3 regions of the Exiguobacterium sp. ZWU0009 genome follow, and region 1 is predicted to be linked to each of the others. Evidence: riboswitches for the same ligand, from Rfam matches in the RefSeq annotation. Region 1 holds a riboswitch; each other region holds the start of a gene.
What was found. Region 1 has a riboswitch for thiamine pyrophosphate ahead of tenA (thiaminase II). Riboswitches for the same ligand answer to the same signal wherever they lie in the genome.

Region 1 (7,620 bases):
TTTTGCTGAGAAGACAGGATCGAGTCCCTGTTTCCGTTGTTCCTGATAATCTTTGATGACTTTGAGGGCGATGCCGCTCAAGAGGAGAATCGCCGTCATATTGATCAATGTCATGCCTGCCATGAAGATGTCGGCAAAACTCCATACCATACCGAGGCTAAGAACAGATCCGATGAAGACGAAGCCCATTGTCGCAATCCGGAAACCGAAGACGGCTGCAGGACTTTGTTTGATGAACTCGATGTTCGTTTCGCCGTAGTAGTAGCTACCAACGATCGAACTAAAAGCAAATAAGAAGACGCTGAGTGCGATGAATGGTGGCGCAATCGCACCGAATTCCTCAGAGAGTGCGTTTTGTAACATACCGATTCCTTCGCCATTTCCAGCAGCGTAACTATCACTGAGGAGAATGATCGTTGCTGTCGCTGTACAGACGATCAATGTATCAAGGAATACGCCGAGTGTTTGCAAGAAACCTTGTTTTGCTGGGTGCGAAACTTCAGCCGCAGCAGCAGCGTTCGGAGCAGACCCCATCCCGGCTTCGTTTGAGAACAATCCACGTTTGACACCGAGTGAGATCGCAGCACCGACCGAGCCACCGAATGCTTGCTCGATTCCGAAGGCACTTTTGAAGATCATTGCGAATACACCAGGAAGTTCCGACAGGTTCGTGACGACGACATAAAGAGCAGCAATCAAGTAGAGACCTGCCATGATAGGAACGATGATCGCAGAGAACTTCGCGACACGGTGGACACCACCAAAGATGACGAGTCCTGTCAAGACGACGAGTGCAGCACCGACGACAGCTGTGTTAATACCGAATGCGTTGTCAAAGGCAGCGGCAATCGTGTTCGATTGAACGGAGTTGAAGATAAGACCAAACGTCACAGCAATCAAGATTGCAAAGACGATTCCGAGAGCTCGGTTCTTCAAGCCTTTTTCGATGTAGTAGGCAGGACCACCACGGTACGCGTTCGATTTCGTATCGCGTACTTTATAGACTTGAGCCAGTGTACTTTCGATGAGAGCCGTCGCGCCCCCTAAGAGAGCGACCATCCACATCCAGAAGACGGCACCTGGTCCGCCGAGTGTGACGGCAATGGTGACACCGGCAAGGTTACCCGTACCAATCCGTGTCGCAGCACCGATAAAGAACGACTGGAGAGAAGTGATGCTTTCCCCTTTATCGTCTGTTGTTTGTTCACTTTTATCGAGCGTGACGCGGAACATCTCTTTTAAGTAAGTGAATTGGATGAAGCCAGTTCGGATCGTGAAGTAGATCCCGCCGCCGATCAATACGGCAATTAGTACATACGACCATAAAATGTTATTGGCGTAATCGACACTTCCTTGAATAACTTGCTGAATGGCGTTCATGATGGTGTATTCCTCCCAAAGAATAATAAAAGCTATACGCTAAATTATACGAATTTTCAGATAACAATCAACAACAAATTAAAATAAAATTTTAAAACTTAATAAAGTTAGCTAAATGTTAGGAGTTAAAAACTTTGTAGGTGAACGAAAAAACTGTCGCTCTCGGTATCGAGAGTGACAGTCAAGGAAAGCTAAATCATCCATATTGTAGCAACTGTTCGTATAGGTCATCGAGTTGCTGTTGGATGCTTTTAGAAACGGTATCAGTTGGTTTTTCACGTTTTGCTAATTTCCGTTCAAGTCGCTCAATCTGCACTTCCAGCTCGTGTTGCGACAAGCGCTTTGGTTTTCGAGGGGGTACGTGGAGTGAGGAAGCCGTAGCGAACTCGGTACGCTTCTGTTGGGCGTACGTATACGAACCATGATAGCGTGTCAGACCATTTTCGAGCCACAGGATCTGCGAGAAAAGACGATTCAAGAAATAGCGGTCGTGTGAGACGGCAATCAATGTACCAGAAAAATTCTCGAGTGCTTCTTCAAGCGTCTCTCTGGATTCAATATCGAGATGGTTCGTCGGCTCGTCGAGAATTAAGACATTGATCGACGAATGGACGAGGACGGCGAGTTGCAATCGCACACGTTCGCCTCCGCTCAGTGACAAAATGGACCGGAAGACAGTCGGTCCAAAGAATAGGAACCGGGCAAGGATATGGCGTGCCTCTGCTTCCGGAACGGCAATTCGTTGTCTAAACCAGTCGATTAACCGCGCGTCCTCCTCGAAATGGGCATGCTGGGACAAGTAACCGACATGATTTGATGGTCCACGCGTGAGTGTGCCCGCGTCCGGTGATAATTCGTCAAGCAACAGTGAGAGCAACGTCGATTTCCCGCTCCCATTCGTTCCGACGATCGCGATACGATCCTGTGCCATGACTTCGAACGAGACGCCATCAAAAATAGGACGGGTTCCATAAGCAAACGAGAGCTCTTCAGCGCGAAAGACGACTTGGCTCGTGTGATCGGTGGAGGAGAAGGAGACATCAGCGGTTTTGGCTTCGAGTTGTGGTCGTTTAATCCGCTCGATCCGCTCGAGTGCCCGCTCCATTGATTTCGCTTTACGGAATAATTTCTCACTCGGTGGAGACGCTTCGTTTGCCCATTGCCGAAGACGACGAATCGCTTCCTTCATTTTTTTGATTTTTTTCTGTTGCTCTTGATACGCATGGAACTGCTCGAGCAGACGGCGTTCTCTCTCGACGACGAACGCGCTGTAGTTCCCTATATAGGCTGTCAGTTCACCATCTTCGAGCTCAACGATCGAAGTGACGACGGCGTCTAAGAAGACCCGGTCGTGAGAGACGAGCAGGATGGTCCCTGTGTAGTCCCGCAAGAACTGCTCAAGCCATTCCACGGCAGCTAAATCGAGATGATTCGTCGGTTCGTCAAGAATGAGCAGATTTGGTTCCATGAGTAACATGCGACCGAGACAAATCTTCGTCTGTTCACCACCGCTCAACTGGTGGAAAGGACGCGTGAGTAACGGACGTAAGTGTAATCCGTTCACCATGCGCTCAATCTTCGAGTCGAGCAGGTAGCCATCCTTTTGTTCGAACGCATTCGTCGCTTCCGCATATCGCACGAGTAGTGCATCGAGATCATCTGGTGCTGTCGCCATCATCTGCTCCAACTGTTGCATTCGAGAACGAATCGCGAGAATGTCTGCAAACGCTGTCCAAAGGACGTCGAGTCCGGTCATCGTCTCACTATAAACAGGAAGTTGTTCCAAGTAGCCGATCGTCAAACCGCTTTTTTGATAGATGACACCACCGTCCGGTTGCTCGAGGCGAGCAAGCAAGCGGAGTAATGTCGTTTTGCCACTCCCGTTTCGTCCAATCAGACCGACGCGGTCGTGTTCGTTTAAGAAGAGGGAAACGTCCGCTAAGATCGTCTCGCCTCCGAATTGTTTAGTCAGGTGTTGAATGTCGCAAATCATCATCAATTGTTCCTTTCGCGCGCATCAAAAAAGGAGAGCGCAAATAGCACTCTCCCTAACGTGTGAAAGATGCGCTTTGCTGTATTTTTCATTCATGAAGTTCTAAAAAAGGACAGACGGGTGCCTTAGAACGCCATTCCATGAAAAATCGCGCGCAACAGATACAATTGTTCCATTAACCAGTGTTTGCACGCGGCAAAGTCCATCTTTTCACACCACCTTTCGTTTCAGATACATCTAGTCTACTACTATTTTTTCAGTTACGGAAGTCTGAATTATTTGAACACGCCAGCGATCGAACTGAAGAAGTCACTTAACCCATCGAATAGTTTAGCGAAGAATCCTTTCGTCTCTTCTGATGTTGCGAACGCGTGGATGTCTTGCCCCGCATTTTTCAATCCACTCTCGATTTGTCCCCAGTTGATGTTCGCTTGCTCCATTTGATTGAACAGATTCGTCAGCCGGTCCATTTGTGTGTCAGACAACTGGATATTGTTGTTTTGAATGACTTGGACGATCAAATTTTCGATCTCGACTTTGGTTTCTGGTTTTTGATTGGCGATCTCAGCCTTGATCTCATTCATCAAGTCAGCGACCTTATCCGTTCCGACGGTTTTCCCGACGTCTGATGTGACCGATAATTCTTGCTGTGCTAGATCCTTGCGTTCGTCACTTAACTTAATTCCGGTCTCGGCAGAAGTTTGATCGTACGCCTTCATGATTCCTGTCAGTGCCGATGTCCCGGTGACCTTGTAAGGGGAAGTAATCGTAATATCGGCATCTTTGATCCCAGCCGTGACGAGAGCGTTGAGATACATATCCTTCGTCACCCACGTGATGTTCTCCGTTGAGACGGAGAGTCCATCTCCTTTTTCCGTCAGTTCGATTTTAGCCGACGAATACATGTTGCCGCCTTTTTGCGACTGTGGGATGTTTTTCCCGAGATATTTTTCCTCGTCAGCAGAAGTTGCGATGATCGGTGTGATCCCTTCCGGTGCATTGAGACGTGAAAGCACCCATGCTTTATCTTTTGCGCCGAGCGACTCCCCGAGTGTGACGATCGTCTGATCGACGACTTGTTCGGCGGATGCGGCTGTTGGGAGTAATAAAGCAGAAGCGATAACGGCTGATGCCATGATTTTTGTTGGTGTATGCATAATGAAATCCTCCAATTGTAAGTAACAGAATGAATTATAGTATCAGGTACTAAATTTAGTGTACGGTAACGATGTCTGTTCGGAATCGGTCTGCAGATGGAGACGGTATCCGTCTTCTGACACTCCATAGTATAGCGAAAAAAGGACAACTTGACTTCCGTTTTCAGCATGCTATAGTGGATGGGAATCGAATAATGACCACTAGGGGAGTCAGTAGGCTGACTGAGACGAACGAAGACGTTCGGACCCTTTGAACCTGATTAAGTTCGTACTTACGGAGGGAAGTGGCGTCAAGTCTTGTTCTTCTTGCGCCATGCCCGTGTGTTTCGGGGTGGTGTTTTTTTCGTTTCATACCAAACGAGGAGGATGAGATCATGACATTCACACAAGAAATCAAACAAGCGGCGCAAGCGTATTGGGATAGTAGTTTTACGCACCCATTCGTTCAAGGAATCGGAGAGGGGACGTTACCGCTCTCGAAATTTCGGCATTACGTCATGCAAGATGCCTACTACTTAAAACACTTTGCGAAGATACAGGCGAGAGCAGCGTCAAAAGCGGACGAATTTGCAACGATCGCAACACTTGCCGAGCATGCGACTTCGACTTACGAGGCAGAGTTGAGCTTACATCAATCATTTTTTGAGCCGCTCGGTATTACGGAAGCAGACCTTGAAGCATTCGAACCGGCACCGACAGCATATGCGTACGTCTCGCACATGCATCATGCGAGTGAAGGAACGCTTGGTGAGACGATTGCTGCCATTTTGCCATGTTACTGGTTGTATTACGAAGTCGGGCAACAATTACTGACGTATACTCCGGAAGAAAAAATCTATCAGCAATGGATCGACACGTATAGCTCGGAATGGTTTGAAAAGGTCGTCCTTGAACAGATTGCACGGCTTGATGCGCTGGCGGAGCAAGCGAGTCCGACGGAACGCGAGCGGATGAAACGTCATTTCGTGACGAGTTGTTACTATGAGTTACTTTTCTGGCACATGGGATGGACGGAAGAGACGTTCACGTCGGTTTACGAAACGATTCCAGCACGGACGGTATCTTCTTGAATCGCTAAATGGTAGAATTAGGAATACCATCTAGTGAAAGTAGGGATTGGAATGGAAATCATAGTGATCGCACTTTTGATCAGTGCGGCATATGCTGTACAACGAATGCTTGGTAAAATCAAAGTAAGATTTATTGGATATATCATTCCGATACTAATCGTGTTGTCGGGTATATCCGCTTCGACGCGTAACTTTAAGGTAGCGTATAGCATGGGAAGCTATATTTCTGCTGTTCTTGTCATCGTCGTCTATGCACTACTGACTTATTGGTTATACCGCGTCTACCAGCGTGCGAAAGAAGAAGCTGAATATCCGTATCAATCATTAAAAGACCGAGGCATCCTTTAAGGAGCTTCGGTCTTTTTTGTATCGTGTCATCATTTCTTCCAGTTTTTAAAGCCGTCACCGAATTTAAGATGCAGTTGATCGGTAAAGATACCGTTCTGAAAGACCGGTACATCAACGGGTAAAGTGCCTTGCGGTTTGAACGTTCCGAAGATCGCTCGGATACCTGCCGGAAGGTTCGGTCCCGCTGATTTTAGATTGCCTGCTTCAGAGTCTGGACCGTTCGGATCCCCTTTAAAACCATAGACGAGGACGTGTGCCGGTGCATCCGGTTGAACGGCGACATCATATGGATTACGGAGACTGAGTAGGACGGATGGTGTGTCTGTTTGTTTCGCATAGCGGAAGATCGAAGCCGGAATCGCTTGTTCTAGTGCGGTAGGCAGTAGTTTAGCACTCGTATTGACGTTTGAGCCGACAATGATATAGTCCGCTACATCGAGTTGCGCTCGAAGGGTTGGATTTTGTTCAAGTGGTAGCGTAGCAGCCGAGTAATTCGCTGTCGTCACATGCCAGTTCCGATTCTTCGGTAGGGAAGTAATCGTCTTTTTCATACTGTCCGTTTGATCCGCCGCAGGGGCAATCACAAGGACGTTAGCATTCTTTTTTGGTTTGAATGGTAACGTCCGCTGATCATTTTTCACGAGTGTGACGGCGGCTTCCGTCATCGCACGTTCTTTTGCTTTATGCTCTGGACTACCGACGATTTGGTTCGCCTGCGCGATTTTTTCAGCTAGGGATGTCGTGTCAGTCGTACCGTTCCAAATTCCGCGTTCTGCCTTTAGCGTCAGAATCCGTTCAACCGACTGATCGATCCGTTCCTCTGAAAGGCGACCGTCTTTGACCGCCGCAATCACGTCCTTGAAAATCTGGTCGAGCTTTTCGACATCTTGCTCGGAACGAAGAATCGTCGGCATGAGCGCGATGTCGACACCGGCGTCAAACGTCTTTAAGACGGCTTCTGATTCCGTGAAGTTATCGACGATCGCCTGCATGTTCAGTGCGTCCGTGATGACGATGCCATCGTAACCGAGTTTTTCGCGTAGCACACCCGTGATGACGTCATCCGACAACGTAGCAGGTAAAGGGAAGGTACCGTTTTTCGATGTGACGACTTCAGGTTCGATTTGTGGCATTCCGATATGTCCCGTCATGATCATATCGATGTCTTCAGCGATAGCTCGTTTGAATGGAACGAGCTCGACTTGTTCTAGCTCCTGCAGGGAGCGGTCAACGACCGGTAAGCCATAATGGGAATCAGTTGCCGTATCGCCGTGACCCGGGAAGTGCTTGGCGGTCGCCGCAACGCCTTCATCCTGAATTCCCTTCATCAAAGCGGAACCGAGTGTACCGACGAGCTCCGGATCACTCGAGAACGAGCGGACACCGATAACGGGATTTCCAGGGTTGCTGTTGACATCGAGATCCGGACCGAAGTTGACATTGATGCCGAGCGCACGCAGTTCGGAACCGATGATGTGACCGGCATCACTCGCATATGTACTGCTGCGGGTCGCTCCCAACGCCATGTTGCCAGGTAAGTTCGTCCCTGTTCCGAGCCGAGTGACGATGCCCCCTTCTTGGTCGATCGTGACGAAGAGCGGAATATCGTTACTGTCGTCTTGTTTGACGACTTCTTGCAGATCATGAACGAGTTTTGTCGTCTGTTCGGTTT
Region 2 (7,620 bases), 410 kb from region 1:
AGTTTCTATTCTGCTTCTAAGCAATGTATTATCATTTGTGAGAAAGCAGATGAAATCAATGAAGTCATCACAAAAGAACTCGGACGTGGCGTCACGATTCTTGATGCACGTGGGGGATACTCCAACCGAACGAAAAAAATGGTCTATGTCGTCGTTCAAAATAACGAAATCGTCCGTTTGCAAGAAATCGTCTCTTCTGTCGAACCGAATGCATTCGTTACATTCTCGGAAATCCACACTGTCTTCGGCAATTACAAGGAACATTCGTATTCGTTTTAACACCAAGCGCAGCTTAGCTGTGCTTTTTTTATCTTCTTAAAACAGCTTCTCGTATTGCATCATCTTTCCTGCTTTTTTATTAGTATTATTCACTTTTTCAGTCATTATCCCTATTCAAAAAATAGACAGGCTTCACTTTTTTTACGATAGTAGTTAAGCTTATGACAAGTCTTTTATTTAAAGGAATGATTGCATGCACTCTCTTTGGCGTCAGCGTATTCTGCTGATTTTCTTGGTCAGCTTATTCGCCTCTATCCCGATCATCTATGCGTTATCCGGTTATCGGACGATTGCAACGATGACCGAGCAAATGAAGGATCATAATATACCTTTAATCAATCAGGTAGATCAGTTGGTCGAACACAATCGAGATCGTGCCAATGCGGTTCGTGGTCTCTTATTGTATGAAGATAATCGTTATATCGAACAATATTACTTTTCAACGTCTAAAATTCATGATTTGCGCAATAGTCTGAACCAATCGTCGACTACCCCAGGGACGATTAAAGATCTCCTTCGCCGCAACAATGTCTGGGAGTCCGAGATTGAACGCGTGTTTGTTGTCTATGAACGTCAAAGTCCAACAGCCGCAAAACGTCTTGCTAGACAGTCGACTCAGACGACTCAAACGATTCTCGAAGACTTATCCCGTGTGAAAGATGATTTGTATAAAACGCTTCAAGCCAAATTACAACAATCAGATTCTTTAATCGCTACATATAAATGGATGTGTCTTGCTCTCTCCATCCTGTCCTTTTTATTAATTAGTGCCACGGTCTTTTTCTTCCACCGCTTCGCTCCTAAGGGATCAGAACAATCGTCTTTAGAATAAACGAAAAGCGCAGCTTCGGCTGCGCTTTTCGTTTATTCTAAAGATTTATTCAGGCATTGCTTTTCCCTCTTGTACATGTTCCATCACCATATGCACAAGCGATGATACATGATGATCATCTAAGGAATAATAGACGACTTTTCCTTCTTTTCGGAACTTGACGAGTCCTTGTTTCAACAAAGACCGAAGATGATGCGACGCTGTCGCGATCGAACAGTCGACAGAGGCTGAGACATCACAAACGCATAGTTCTTCTTCGATCGTCAACGCATAAACGATTCGCAGTCGTGTCGCATCCGAAAGAATCTTAAATAGCTTTCCGATTTCAAGCGTCGGAATCGTATCCACGATTCGTCCGATTTCAGACGCACGCTGTTCGTCAATCGCAATCGTTTCACAACGGGGAATGTCCATGTCTGTCACCTCGTTTCTACCTATATTGCACCACGAGAAACGGGACATTGCAAGTTCAGCGCATTCGTCTGCGAATGAGCCAAAACACGAACCATCCTCCTACGTAATCTCCGATATCCCAGACAATTCGATTTTGGTCGACAGCGCGTACGCCGATATCAATGATTTTCGTGCTTTCTAATCGGTTCGTATAACGTTGACGAAGTCGCGTCGGAATCGGTAGACGAAGAAGTGCCCGGTAATAAATATCTAAATGAGTATGACCCCAAATTTCCGTCGCAATCGAGCTCGTTTTAATATACAACGGACGTTTGTAGCGTCTTTCATACTTTTCTTTCAATAAAAGGGCCATTTCATAGGAAACACGATTAGGACGCGGAAATAAGACTTTTCCTAGATGGTAGATCCCCTGATTATCGACTCGAATGATTTGTGGTTCTAACCGATATCGAATCCAATAGCCGCGAAAACGGATCGTCTGCCATTTCAATACAATCACCTCTGAACGGATTATACCCTGTTCTGAAGTGATTGATGCCATTCTCGCACAGCATCTGTCATTTGCTGCGCAGCGAGTTGTCGATCTTCTTTAGCGAAAATCTCTGAGATGACGGCATACCCTTCCAGCGGGATGGGCAGAGAGGAGACATTCGTTGCTGTGATTCCACCAATACCGATTAGAGGTAATCGTACGGCTTCCCGAATCGCCTGAAGCATCGTGTGCGACATGGAATCAGCGTCCGCTTTGGATAAAGTCGCAAATAGAGAACCCACCCCTAAATAAGAGGCTCCGTCTCGTTCTGCTTCAATCGCTTGTGCAACGGTTGCTACTGATACGCCAATCACAGCATCTGGTAAAAGGCGACGTGCTGCGGTTAAAGGAATGTCTTCTTGTCCGATATGCAAACCAGCTCCGGTGAGTAACGCGATATCAATCCGATCATTGATGATTAAAGGAACATCATAGCGATCCGTGAGTGTTTTCAACCGAACTGCCTGATCAAAGAATTCCTTTCCTTGCGCTGTTTTTTCCCGTAATTGCACGATTGTTGCACCACCTAAAATGGCTTCCTCAACGACCGTATCGATCGCGACTCCAGGATGGTACCGACGATCCGTCACTGCATAGATGGAGTAATCAATTGACACGTTCTGTCACCTCCACCAGGTCTTGCTCCGTCATAAGGCTGATGGCATTGAACAACTCTCGTTTAAAATCACCAAGACCTTGCGCGGAGGCTGCTTGTTCCCCTGCTTTTCCCATGACAAATGTCCCGTGGACAGCCGCCTCAAATGCCGTATATCCTGCACCGAGGAAGCTCGCAATCAAGGAGGCCGTCATACAGCCCGTACCCGTGATGTCTCCTAGACGCGGTGTTCCTACATGTAATTCCATTTCGCGCGTTCCATCCGTAATGTAGTCGTTCGGACCTGTCACGACGAGGACAGATTTGTGTTTGCGAGCGAATACGCGAATACTTTCTCGATCCATAATTGCATCTCCCGCAGCATCGACTCCCTTAGTTCGTCCGTCTTCCCCAAGTAACGTCTTGATTTCAGAAGCATTTCCTTTAATGACCGTACACCCGAGATCAATGAGTTCTTTGGAAAAAGCAGTACGTAATGTCGTTGCTCCTGCTCCTACGGGATCAAGAACGATTGGGACATTCAAACGTCCCGCTTCACGGACTGCGAGTCGTTGAGCTGCTTGCATGTCTGCATCGATCGTACCAATGTTTAAGACAAGAGCTTGCGCGAGTCTAACCATCTCTTCTACTTCACGAATGTCTTCTGCCATGACGGGGGATGCTCCAACAGCGAGTGTGACGTTTGCGCAGTCGTTGATCGTAACCGTGTTCGTCAGATGGTGAATGAGTGGTTTGTGTTCAAGAATGGTCGTAAACATGTGTATCCCTCCAAAGTGAATGAAAATGATGTGTCGGTCCAATACCTTGTCCGAGAGCAAATCCATGACGAATTGCCTCCGTGACATAGTTTTTCGCCTGTCGTACACTATCTTGTAAATCTTCTCCAAGCGCCATCCGCGCTGCAATCGCTGCGGATAAGGTACAACCAGTACCATGAGTATGTTGATTGTCTAATCGTTCCGATGTGAAGTGGTGTTCCACTTCCCCATCAAACAACAAATCCGTCGCAGCTCCTGAGAGATGTCCACCTTTTAGCAATACTGCACCTGTCTGTGTAGCCAATTGATGCATCGCCAGTCGCATTTCCTCTAGATTGGTGACCGATCGTCCTGTTAAACGTTCTGCTTCCGGTAAATTCGGTGTGACGAGAGTCGCAAGTGGTAAAAGTTCTGAAATCAATGCTTGTTCAGCTTCCGTCCGCAATAGGGCATGACCGCCTTTAGCGACCATGACGGGATCTAATATAATAGGGACTGTTTGTTTACGGAGATGTGTAGCAATGACACGAATCGTCTGCGCATTCGAGACCATTCCGATTTTGATCGCATCGACACGAATGTCTGAAAAAATCGACGTTAACTGGGCATCTACGATTTCTGGGGATAACTCTTCCACCGCTTGAACTCCCAACGTATTTTGCGCTGTGACGGCTGTCAGTACGCTCATTCCATAAACGCCTAAAGCCGAAAATGTTTTTAAATCTGCTTGAATCCCAGCTCCACCACCGGAGTCGGATCCCGCAATCGTCAGTACATGTTTCATGTTCTTTTCACCTTCCCATCGAGCAATGTAAGGGAGTCGTGACCAACAAAAAAAGCGCCGACCGCTGTAAAAAAGCAGTCGACGCTATACGAAAGCGTTATACACGCATTCCGGTATCCGTTCGGCTCAACTTTCCTACGCTGGTATTATCCAGTTCAGGTAATAGGGTCGAAAACAGATTGGTTTTCCTCTCAGCCGGATTCCTCCAGCTCCCCTAGTTGCTCAAGTATTCGTTTCGCCTTAACTGTAGCATAGAGAAGAAAAAAAAACGAGCCGAAGCCCGTTTTGATTACAGATATGCCAATGGATTGACTGCATTTAGAGGAGAAGAAGCACTGTATTGATAGCCTCCGACATGTAGTTCGAAATGTAAGTGTGGTCCTGTTGAATTTCCTGTACTACCAAGTGTCCCGACTTGCTGACCTTGAGAGACCGTTTGCCCTGCACGAACCGATAATGAACTCATATGTGCGTAGACGGTCGTGTACACTTGTCCATCTAGGAAGTGAGAGATCATGACATGATTGCCGTAAGGTCCACCACCTGATGCTGTGATGACCGTTCCAGCTGCTGCCGCGACGATTGGAGACCCGACCGAACCACTGAAATCAACACCGTTGTGGAACGTGTAACCATTCGCACCGCTTGCTGGTCCGAATCCTTGTGATACTCCACCAGAAGACGGTCGAACGAATTTTCCTCCACTCGAAACAACGGGCGGGGCAACGGAACCAGTTGATTCCGAACTCTTACCTGTTTGTTTTGCTGCTTTAGCATTCGCTTTAGCGGCTTTTTCAGCTGCTGCTTTCTCCGCTGCTGCTTTTTCAGCCGCTGCTTTAGCGGCTGCCTTTGCTGCCGCAATTGCACGTTCTTGCGCTTCGAGAGTCGCTTGAAGTTCTTTTGCGTCTAACAGTTCTGTCGTGAACTTCGTCTTCCCTTTTCGTAATTTCTTCAGCGTAGCACTACGTTCTTTCATTTGAAGCTTTAACGCTTTCTTTTGTTCAATCAATACTTTCTTTTCCTGCATTTGCTCCGCTTTTTTCTCAACGAGCGCTTGTTTTGCTTCTGCTAATTTTTGTTGCGTAGCGATGTAATCCGAAATCATTTTATCGTCTTGCTCAGCGATTTTTTTCCCCGCCATGACACGGCTAAATAAATCACCTAAATCTTTCGATCCGAAAATGACTTCTTCCCATTTAATCGAGTTTCCATCGTTTTCTTGGAAAACACGCAAACGATCACCGAGTAGTTCTTCCTGTTTCTGTAACATTTCTTCGTAACGGACGATGTCTGCCTTTAACTCATCGATTCGAACGTTCAACTGTTCAATTTGTTTATTTTTTTCGGAGACTTGGAAAATCTTTTCATTGATTGCTGCGTCAATTTGATTGATTTGACGTTGCTCTTTTGAGATTTTAGCTTCTTGTTTTTTGATTGCTTTTTCAAGTTTACGTTGTTCAGCGGCATTCTCAGCCTTTTTTTCTTTAATTGTCGCTGCTGCAATCGGTTGCGTTCCTGTTATAAGTAATGCTCCTAAAACAATGGTAGAAATTAGTTTTTTTAGCATATATCGTTTTCCTCACTTATGTTTTTTCATATTTTATTATAGTATTCAAGTTTCTCTCATATCTGAAATAGATTATAGCACCGTAATCGTTTCAAAAAAATTTCATTTACATTTCAAATGAAAACGGTTTTTTGTAATATATGATTTGTTTTTTGAAAATGACAAAAAAAAGAACCGTTGCATACGCAACGATTCTTTTACGATTAAAGCATTGATAATGGATTGACTGAGTTAGCTGGACCAGTTGCACTATAGCTATACCCACCGACATGGATTTCGAAGTGTAGGTGTGGTCCTGTTGAATTTCCTGTACTACCTAGCGCGCCAATTTGTTGACCTTGGCTGACACGTTGACCAGCACGGGCATTGAGTGAACTCATGTGAGCATATACTGTCGTATATGTCTTCCCGTTCAATTGGTGAGCGATCATGACATGATTTCCGTAAGGTCCGCCACCTGATGCTGTAATGACTGTACCTGTTGCAGCTGCCACGATCGGCGTACCGACTGGACCACCAAAGTCAATTCCGTTATGGAACGTATATCCGTTCTCTCCACCTGCAGAACCATACCCTTGTGTAACAGTTCCGGCAGTTGGATGAATGAACAGACCACCTGATGATGGTGCTGGTTTTGGTGCAGCTGGTGCTGACGGCGCTGGAGCAGGCGCAGCTGGTGCTGGTGTAGATGGTTTTGGTGCCGATTGCTTCGTCGAACCAGAAGGTTTTGCCGATTGTGCTGCTTTCTCTTGTGCTGCTTGCTGAGCTGCTGCTTCTTTAGCGGCTTGCTCTTCTGCTGCTTTTTGTGCTGCTGCTTGTGCTGCTTCAGCTTCTGCGCGTGCTTTCGCTTCACGTGCCGCTTGAGCTTGACGTTCTTTTTCAATTCGAGCTTCACGTTCACGCGCTGCTTTTTCAGCAGCAATCGCTTTTTCTTGCGCAATTAGAATTTGCTGGACTTCTTTTGCATCCATCAATTGTGTTTCGAACTTTTCTTTTTTCTTACGAAGTTCTTTTAAGCGTTTGTTCCGCTCTTTTAATTGCGATTCAAGATCTGCTTGTTGACGTTTTAATTCTTGTTTCTCAACGACCAACTGTGCTTTCTTTTCTTTTACTTTTTGTTGCGCATCTGCTAATTGCTTTTGCGTATTTTGATAATCCGTGATCATTTTATCATCTTGTTTTGAAATGGATTTCCCTGCCATGACACGGCTTACGAGGTCACCAACATTTTTAGAGCCAAAGATGACTTCTTCCCATTTAATTGAGTTTCCATCATTCTCTTGCATGACACGAAGACGATCACCAAGTAATTTTTCTTGGCGTTTTAGTTTCGCTTTATATTTCTCGATTTCTTTTCCAAGTTCAACGATTTCACGTTCCGTTGCTTTGATTTGACGATCTTTTGTTTCGACAGCAAAGATTTTTTCGTTCAAAGCTTCGTCTAGTCGATTGACTTCTTGTTGTGTTTTAGAGATTTTTTGACCTTCTTGATTAACAGAAGACTCTAAGTTTTTTTGCTTTTTAGCATTGTCTTGTTGTTGTTGTTCGTTTTTGGCTTTCTGTTCACTTAAATCGTCAGCTGCTGCAAAATGAGGTGCTGATGAAAGAACCAGTGCGGAAACGATGAGCGACGCGAACGTTTTTTTCATGTAGTATTCCCTCGTTTTCTGTAGTGTATGTTTTATGATTTATCGTAGAGTATTTAAGTTAAATTTAAATTCTGTAATAGTTTTTCTTTTTTATAAGAACGTTTTTGATTATAGCATTCATTCCTCTTCCATAATATTTCAGTGATATTTCATTTTAAATAAATCTTTCTTCTTCTATGTAATAGAAAC
Region 3 (7,620 bases), 1.1 Mb from region 1:
TACTTCTTTTAATACCGGAAGAAGTTCTGGTGTACCGTCGAGCGATACTTTCGACGCTTCGACGAGTTGACGCATCAACTCTAAGAAATCCGTCGTCGTCTCAGATTGTGCGATAGCAGCGACAGCTGTTTCACGGGCAACCGTCAAGATTGTTCCTTCGACCGGTTTCATGACTGCTTTGTATGCTGTATCGACACCTTTTTGCAACGCATCTGCGAATTCCTTCGTATCAATCGTTGTCTTACCTTCGATTGATTTCGAGAATCCACGGAACAATTGGCTTAAGATGACGCCAGAGTTTCCGCGTGCTCCCATCAATAATCCACGTGCGAAGACGTTCGCGACTTCCGATACAGAATCCGAAGTTGATTTACCTGCTTCTTTTGCACCTGAAGTCATCGTCAAATTCATGTTCGTTCCCGTATCACCATCTGGCACAGGGAAGACGTTCAATGAATCGACGAAATCTGCGTTTTGATAGAGATTCGCCGCGCCATTTTGAATCATCTTGACTAACTGCGCTCCTGTTAAACGATCTACACTCACTAAAGTTTCCTCCTCTATTCCCGCCTTAGACATTCGTCAAGCGGACTCCTTGGACAAAGATGTTCACAGATGTCACGTCAAGACCTAGTGCCTGACTGAGCGTGTATTTCACGCGACTCTGTACGTTATTCGCCACCTCTGAGATTTTCGTTCCATAACTTACGATGATATGCATATCGATATGGACCTGCTCTGAAGCCTGTCGAACGATGACACCGCGTGCAAAGTTCTCGCGTTTTAAGAGTTCTGCAAGACCATCCTTGATTTGAGACTGGGATGCCATACCAACGACACCAAAACATTCCATTGCTGCGCCGCCCGCAAGTTGCGCAACGACATCATTATCTACATCAATCTTTCCATAGGTCGTTTTCATCTCGATCGCCACCTGAGTAGCCCCCTTTGAATATTGTATTCTTCTCATAATTCTACTATAAGGACCTACTATTGAAAAGTCGCCGTACTGACTATACAATGAATAAGTGAAAAATAGTAGCGGTCAAATGAACTTTTACCATCATCCTCATCCATTATTTTAAATTTCGAGGTTGTCTGTCAAGTTTTTTTCTTGTCAGCTACTTTTTTTATGTTGCAACCGCCCTGACACCATGCTAAGATAGCAAAGTGTCTATTAGGACGAACGCAAAACAACATAAAAGGAGGCGGAACGCATGGCACGTAAATGCTACGTTACTGGGAAATCGCCAAAGTCGGGTAACAACCGTTCACACGCATTGAACAAAACAAAACGTACTTGGGGAGTCAACGTACAAAAAGTACGTATCCTCGTCGACGGTAAGCCGAAAAAGGTTTGGGTTTCAGCTCGAGCTCTTAAATCAGGTAAAGTCGAACGCGTATAAGGCGCAACCACCGGATGGGAATCTTCCCTTCCGGTTTTTTTATACCCTCATTTATTTTTCTCATAAACTAATTGTCGCTTTTATTGAAAACGCTTACAATAGGAACGTACTTTATTTTGTCAGAATTGGGGGAAGTCATCATGCAACTCAAACGAGAGATGACGAGTCGACACCTGTTCATGATCTCACTCGGGGGAATCATCGGGACAGGCTTATTTTTAGGGTCAGGATTAACTATTTCACAAGCAGGACCTCTCGGGGCGGTCCTCAGTTACATCGTGGGTGGGACCATCATGTATCTGACGATGTTATGTCTAGGGGAATTAGCGGTCTATATGCCGGTCTCGGGGTCCTTCCAGACCTATACGACCCGCTTCATTGGACCAGGAATTGGCTTTGCCGTCGGTTGGATTTATTGGCTCGGCTGGGCCGTGACGGTCGCACTCGAAATCACGGCAGCTGGCAGTTTGATGGACCGCTGGTTTCCGAATGTACCCGTCGTCGTCTGGTGTACCGTCTTTACGGTCTTACTGTTCGGTCTGAATGCCGTCTCAGCCAAAGCATTCGGTGAAGCCGAATTCTGGTTCTCGAGTTTGAAGGTCCTCGCGATCCTTTTCTTCATCATTCTAGGTGGCGCTGCTTGGTTCGGCTGGTTACCGATGGAAGCAGATCGTCCAACCTCGTTATTCGCGAACTTTACGGCAAGCGGTTGGTTTCCAAACGGGATTCTTGGCGTCTTGACGACGATGATTGCTGTCAACTTCGCCTTCCAAGGAACGGAATTGATCGGTGTTGCGGCTGGGGAGTCCGACACGCCAGAAAAATCGATTCCAAAAGCCATCCGCAATACAGTCTGGCGGACGTTCATCTTCTTCGTCTTATCGATTACGATCGTTGGTGCATTAATTCCGTATGAAACAGCTGGCGGAGTCAGCAGTCCGTTCATCATGGTCTTTGATGCGATCGGTATTCCGTACGCTGCTGATTTGATGAACATCGTCGTCTTGACGGCACTATTGTCCGTCGGAAACTCCGGATTATATGCGGCGACTCGGATGTTATGGGCAATGGCGCAAGAAGGGATGATTTCAAAGAAATTATCTTACGTCAATGCACATGGTGTGCCGATGCGGGCGTTGCTCTTTACGATGATGTTCGCGATGTTATCGCTTCTGACCGCATTTTTCGCAGAAGATACCGTCTTCATTTGGCTCTTGTCCTTAGCCGGACTCGGGGCTCAAGTCGGCTGGATTTCAATCTCTGCTTCTCAGCTTGCATTTCGTCGTCAGTTCGTCCGAAACGGACACGATGTATCCGAACTGAAATTCAAGACACCACTCTATCCGGTGTTACCACTGATTTCGTTGACACTTAACGTCGTCGTCCTCGTCAGTCTTGCGTTTCAAGCGGATCAACGAATCGCTCTATACATCGGTGTTCCTTTCTTCCTTGTCATGTGGGGAAGTTATCATCTCTTCGTCAAAGGAAAACATCTATCCGCTCAAAGCGACATCCGTGTCGCCCCTTCTCAACTCGAAGAATAATTTCATCTAAAAAGAGGCCGCGGAGTCATCCACGGCCTCTTTCCTATGATTGTGCTATTCCTTAAGCGTCCGCATCATCAATAGTTCTCCTTGATGGAGCTCTACCTTCGCTTCTGACGCACACCATTCATTACTGACGGTCAAGGAATCTCCGACCGGTACTGGATGTGCATCAAGTGGATATTTGACTCCGGATAAGCTTAAAGTCGACGGTACGAGTGGAATGAACGAAAGATAATGATAGCTCCCTGCTTCGACTGCATACGTTCCCTCAGCCAAGTATCGTACCTCTTCTCGTTTCGTCACGAGTCGTGCCTCTGGGTATCGCTTCAACAAATAGACATTTTGGACGGTCATGTCGAGCCGCCCACCTGTCGCCCCGATAATGAAGGTATCCTCAAACTGTTTCTTCTCTGAGACTGTACGAAGTGCCAGTTCGAGATCCGTTTCATCTTTCTCGGCCGGATGAACGATTGCCCCTTCTGGTACATAACCAAGCGAATCAAAATCACCAATCGTCAGGTCGCATGTCAGCCCAAACGATTCAATCGTCTGAACACCACCGTCGACACCGACGATAAAGTCACCTGGCTGACAAAACGTCCGTAAATCCGGCGCTTCTTCTCGCGGACCGGCACAGACGAGAATCGCCCGCATCTCAGACGCCTCGTGCCGAATAACGGAGTAAGCGTGGCGCAGTCGTAAATAGAATTCCTGCTACGATTCCACATAAGATGTACGAAGGAACCATATACGTTGCGTTATAGACAAAAGAGTACTCCACGACTGGACCTTTTGCATACTCGGCAAAAAAGACGATTCCACTGATGACATGACAGATATAACGGAGTCCTGCGCCTAATAACGTCGCAAGGAGAACGAACGCCATCAAGCTTTTCTTTTGTCCATTGCGCGCGGCTAGTCTGACTTGACGCGCGAACAGACCACTTAATCCGACGACACCATACGCAATCGTATAGTCAAGTATCGGTTGAACGATCGTCAAAACTTGTGGAGCGAACATCAATTGAATCGTACCGACAAGCGCTCCCGTGACGACCCCTCCGACGACACCGTGGCGAAATGCCATGACGAAGATCGGTAGCATCGCTAAGCTGATTGAGCCTCCTTGTGGCATTTTGAATGGAATCAGTAAATCAAAGACGACTCCGAGACTGGCGAAGATGGCAATTTCCATCATCATTTGTAACCGTTTCATGCTGTTTTTCCTCCTTCATTGTACGAGAGGACGCAAAAAGGCAGTACGACGAACGCCGTACTGCCTGCGTGCGCCACATCCCTACGTCCGTTTGAACGGAACAGGTTCGAAGGGTTAAAGTCTAAAAGACTCCTCTCAGCCGCTTTTCAAGCGACACCCCTTGCGGTCATCATATTTCGTTTTCTCGTTCTTATTATACGGCAGCCTCTTGACGAATGCTAGTGATCGCTTCCGCATAATCTGGTGCATTGTAGATTGCTGATCCTGCGACGAGAACGTTCGCACCGTTATCGATGCAAAGCTTTGCCGTTTCCGGATTGACGCCACCGTCAATCTCGATTTCAAATGTCAGACCACGATCTGCTTTCATTTGCGCGAGTGCTGCGAGTTTCGGCATGACACGCTCGATAAAGGCTTGTCCACCGAAGCCCGGATTGACCGTCATCAATAAAACCATATCGACATCCTCAAGGACGTGTTCAATCGTTGATAATGGCGTATGGGGATTCAAGACGACCCCTGCCTTTGCGCCCGCTGCTTTGATTTGTTGCAAGACACGATGGACATGATTCGTCGCTTCGACGTGGAACGTCACGATGTCCGCCCCTGCTTTGACGAAATCCTCGACGAAACGTTCTGGCTGGTCGATCATCAAATGGACATCGAGAATCATATCCGTCTTTTGACGTAAGCTGCTAAGCACAGGTAATCCAAATGAGATGTTCGGTACGAACTGACCGTCCATGACATCAAAATGGATATAGTCCGCGCCTGCTGCTTCGACTGCTTTAACATCGCGTTCGAGATTCGCAAAATCTGCTGATAAAATAGATGGTGCAATTTTAATCATCTTTAATACCTCCGGGCTCGATTCTTGATTTCGTCTATAAACATACCATAGTTCTCATAACGAGAGGACATGATTTCTTGGGCTTCGACGGCTTCCTTGACGGCACAACCGGGTTCATTCAAATGCAAGCAACCTCGGTATTTGCAATCATCTTGTACAGCCACGAATTCAGGGAAACTCCACCGTACATCCTCGATTTCCATATCATACGGAAAATCGAGGTTCGAGAAACCTGGCGTATCGGCAATCAATCCTTCGGCAAGCGGCATCAATGTGACGTGGCGAGTCGTATGACGTCCGCGTCCGAGTGATTTCGAGATGGCACTTGTTTCTAAATCAAGAGAGGGCTCCAGTGCATTGAGCAATGAACTTTTCCCGACACCGGATTGTCCGGCGAGAACGCTTGTTTTTCCAGCAAGTAACGGACGGACTTGCTCAATACCTGCCAACGTCTCACTTGATGTCTCGATGACCGTATACCCAATCTTCCGGTAAGCGGCAATCGCCTCTCGGACAGCCGGTCCTTTGACATCGTCCAGCAAATCCATCTTCGTCAATAGGATGACGGGTTGAATTTCCTTCGCTTCGATCAAAACGAGAAATCGGTCGAGCAAGTGCGCTGAAAAATCAGGTTCTGCCGCCGAGACGACGAGCAATGCCTGGTCGATATTCGCGACTGGAGGGCGTACTAAAAAGTTGTCCCGCTCCTTCACTTCGAGAATATATCCTGTCTCACTTTCGATATGAAGAACGACCTCGTCTCCGACGACTGGACTGATGCCGCGTTTTCGGAAATTCCCTCTTGCCCGTGAACGGACCTCTCCTTCTGGTGTCATGACATCATAAAAGCCACCCTGCAGACGTATGATCGTTCCTTCTCGATTCTCTTCGATGCGTTGTTCCGTCATCCTATGCACTCCTTTTTCATCACATTCATTGTGCGTCTTTTGCTTGATTGTACGTGATGGTTTTTGAACGATACACCGTATCGTCTTTATAGATCGTAATTTTTCCTTCTTCTCCTGGATCAATCGTCACCGGCACGTCGAATGTCTCATCTTGATCAATCGATTCCTCGATGACGGTCCGCTTCCCTTTCGCGTCTTCCGTCTCAATCCGTATGACTTGTTTCGGTGGTTCCTCGTCCTCGTTCTCGCTGACCGCATCATAGACGACCTTTTCAGGGAACGTTGCCGTCACCGTTTTTTCTTCCTCACCTTTTGAGATGAAGACGGTCACAGAGTCGTTTGGTTCGACTTGTGCCCCTGCTTGTGGGAATTGACGGATGACTTGATCGAGCTTGACATCACTCGAGAATTCTTGTTCAAACGTACCGTCGAGACCCATTTCATCGAGATACGCTTTCGCTTCATCACTCGATAAGTTCGTCAAGTCTTTCAATTCAAAGGATGACGTTCCTTCCGAGACAGTGATCGTAATCGTCTGTTCTTTTGCAATCACTTCCGTTCCAGCAGAGATCGATTGCCGGATAACATTACCTCGCGCAATTTCATCCGACTTTTCACGTTCGACCTCGACTTTTGCGAATCCAGCCTCTTTTAATGTTGCAATCGCCTCTTTTTCAGCGTCATCTGTCACATCTGGTACTTCGACCGGAGCACTACCTGTAGAGACGACCAAGTTGACCGTCGAACCCTTTTTGACTTGTGCATTTTCACGCGGTGTCTGACTAATGACATCGCCTTCATCGACTGTATCGCTATTTCGTTCTGTCGTCTCGACGACGAATCCAAGTTTCTCAAGCTTCGTTTCCGCATCGTCTCCATCTGTCTTGACGACAGATGGTACGGTGACCGTTGGATCCGGCCACATCGCAAACGTCGTAGCCGCTCCACCGAGTAAAACGAGCAATAAGAGAACGATCCACCAGCGTTTTTTCTTTTTCTTTTCCGGTGTTTTCGGTTGAACAGTCGTGACGGCGGGTGATTCTGGTTCCGCTTTTGATTCTTCTGGCACTTGGACGGGTGACAAGACCATCGTCTTTTCCATCTCATCCTCTTCTGCACCTCGAATGCCTTCACTTGCCCGTTCGTCAGACAACGCCGTCACCATATCTGCCTTAAAGGCTGCGACGGACTGTTGGCGGTCATGCGGTGCTTTCGCGAGCGCCTGCATGATACAGTTCTCAAGCGCTTGTGGCACTTTCGGATTCAAGACGGATGGGCGACACGGTGTATCTTGCAGATGCTTCAGCGCAATCGCGACCGGTGAATCCCCTTCGAACGGCACTTGTCCTGTAACAAGTTCGTATAAGACAGCACCAAGTGAATAGATATCCGACTTCTCATCCGCAAATTTACCTTTTGCTTGTTCCGGTGAAAAGTAATGCACGGACCCAAGAACGGACATCGTATGCGTCAGCGTCGCATTCGACATCGCCACAGCAATTCCGAAATCCGTTACTTTGACGGTACCATCTTCTCGAATCAACATGTTTTGCGGTTTAATATCGCGATGGATAATCCGGTGTGCATGGGCGTGATCGATTGCATCACAAATTTGAGCGATGATATCAACTGCCTGCGGCACAGGTAATGCTTGATTTTCACAAAATGTTTTTAATGTCATACCATCGATATA

Region 2: another riboswitch for thiamine pyrophosphate. It lies ahead of thiD (bifunctional hydroxymethylpyrimidine kinase/phosphomethylpyrimidine kinase); the one in region 1 lies ahead of tenA (thiaminase II).
Region 3: another riboswitch for thiamine pyrophosphate. It lies ahead of thiT (energy-coupled thiamine transporter ThiT); the one in region 1 lies ahead of tenA (thiaminase II).

What each region holds. Positions count from the first base shown of each region.
Region 1 is NZ_CP018057.1:1,000,422-1,008,041, forward strand. Features, by position in the region: gene L985_RS05110 (alanine/glycine:cation symporter family protein) at 1-1,380, opposite strand, end outside; gene abc-f (ribosomal protection-like ABC-F family protein) at 1,577-3,373, opposite strand; gene L985_RS05120 (DUF1002 domain-containing protein) at 3,649-4,530, opposite strand; TPP riboswitch at 4,724-4,830, shown strand; gene tenA (thiaminase II) at 4,905-5,600, shown strand; gene L985_RS16855 (hypothetical protein) at 5,652-5,948, shown strand; gene L985_RS05130 (glycoside hydrolase family 3 protein) at 5,978-7,620, opposite strand, start outside.
Region 2 is NZ_CP018057.1:595,120-602,739, reverse strand. Features, by position in the region: gene L985_RS03110 (YitT family protein) at 1-279, shown strand, start outside; gene L985_RS03105 (CHASE3 domain-containing protein) at 473-1,111, shown strand; gene L985_RS03100 (ArsR/SmtB family transcription factor) at 1,157-1,525, opposite strand; gene L985_RS03095 (hypothetical protein) at 1,581-2,024, opposite strand; gene thiE (thiamine phosphate synthase) at 2,036-2,674, opposite strand; gene thiM (hydroxyethylthiazole kinase) at 2,664-3,431, opposite strand; gene thiD (bifunctional hydroxymethylpyrimidine kinase/phosphomethylpyrimidine kinase) at 3,412-4,215, opposite strand; TPP riboswitch at 4,331-4,441, opposite strand; gene L985_RS03075 (murein hydrolase activator EnvC family protein) at 4,505-5,782, opposite strand; gene L985_RS03070 (murein hydrolase activator EnvC family protein) at 5,986-7,431, opposite strand.
Region 3 is NZ_CP018057.1:2,072,078-2,079,697, forward strand. Features, by position in the region: gene L985_RS10960 (DAK2 domain-containing protein) at 1-546, opposite strand, end outside; gene L985_RS10965 (Asp23/Gls24 family envelope stress response protein) at 572-934, opposite strand; gene rpmB (50S ribosomal protein L28) at 1,218-1,406, shown strand; gene L985_RS10975 (amino acid permease) at 1,547-2,950, shown strand; gene L985_RS10980 (thiamine diphosphokinase) at 3,005-3,607, opposite strand; gene thiT (energy-coupled thiamine transporter ThiT) at 3,609-4,169, opposite strand; TPP riboswitch at 4,231-4,340, opposite strand; gene rpe (ribulose-phosphate 3-epimerase) at 4,363-5,019, opposite strand; gene rsgA (ribosome small subunit-dependent GTPase A) at 5,022-5,927, opposite strand; gene pknB (Stk1 family PASTA domain-containing Ser/Thr kinase) at 5,953-7,620, opposite strand, start outside.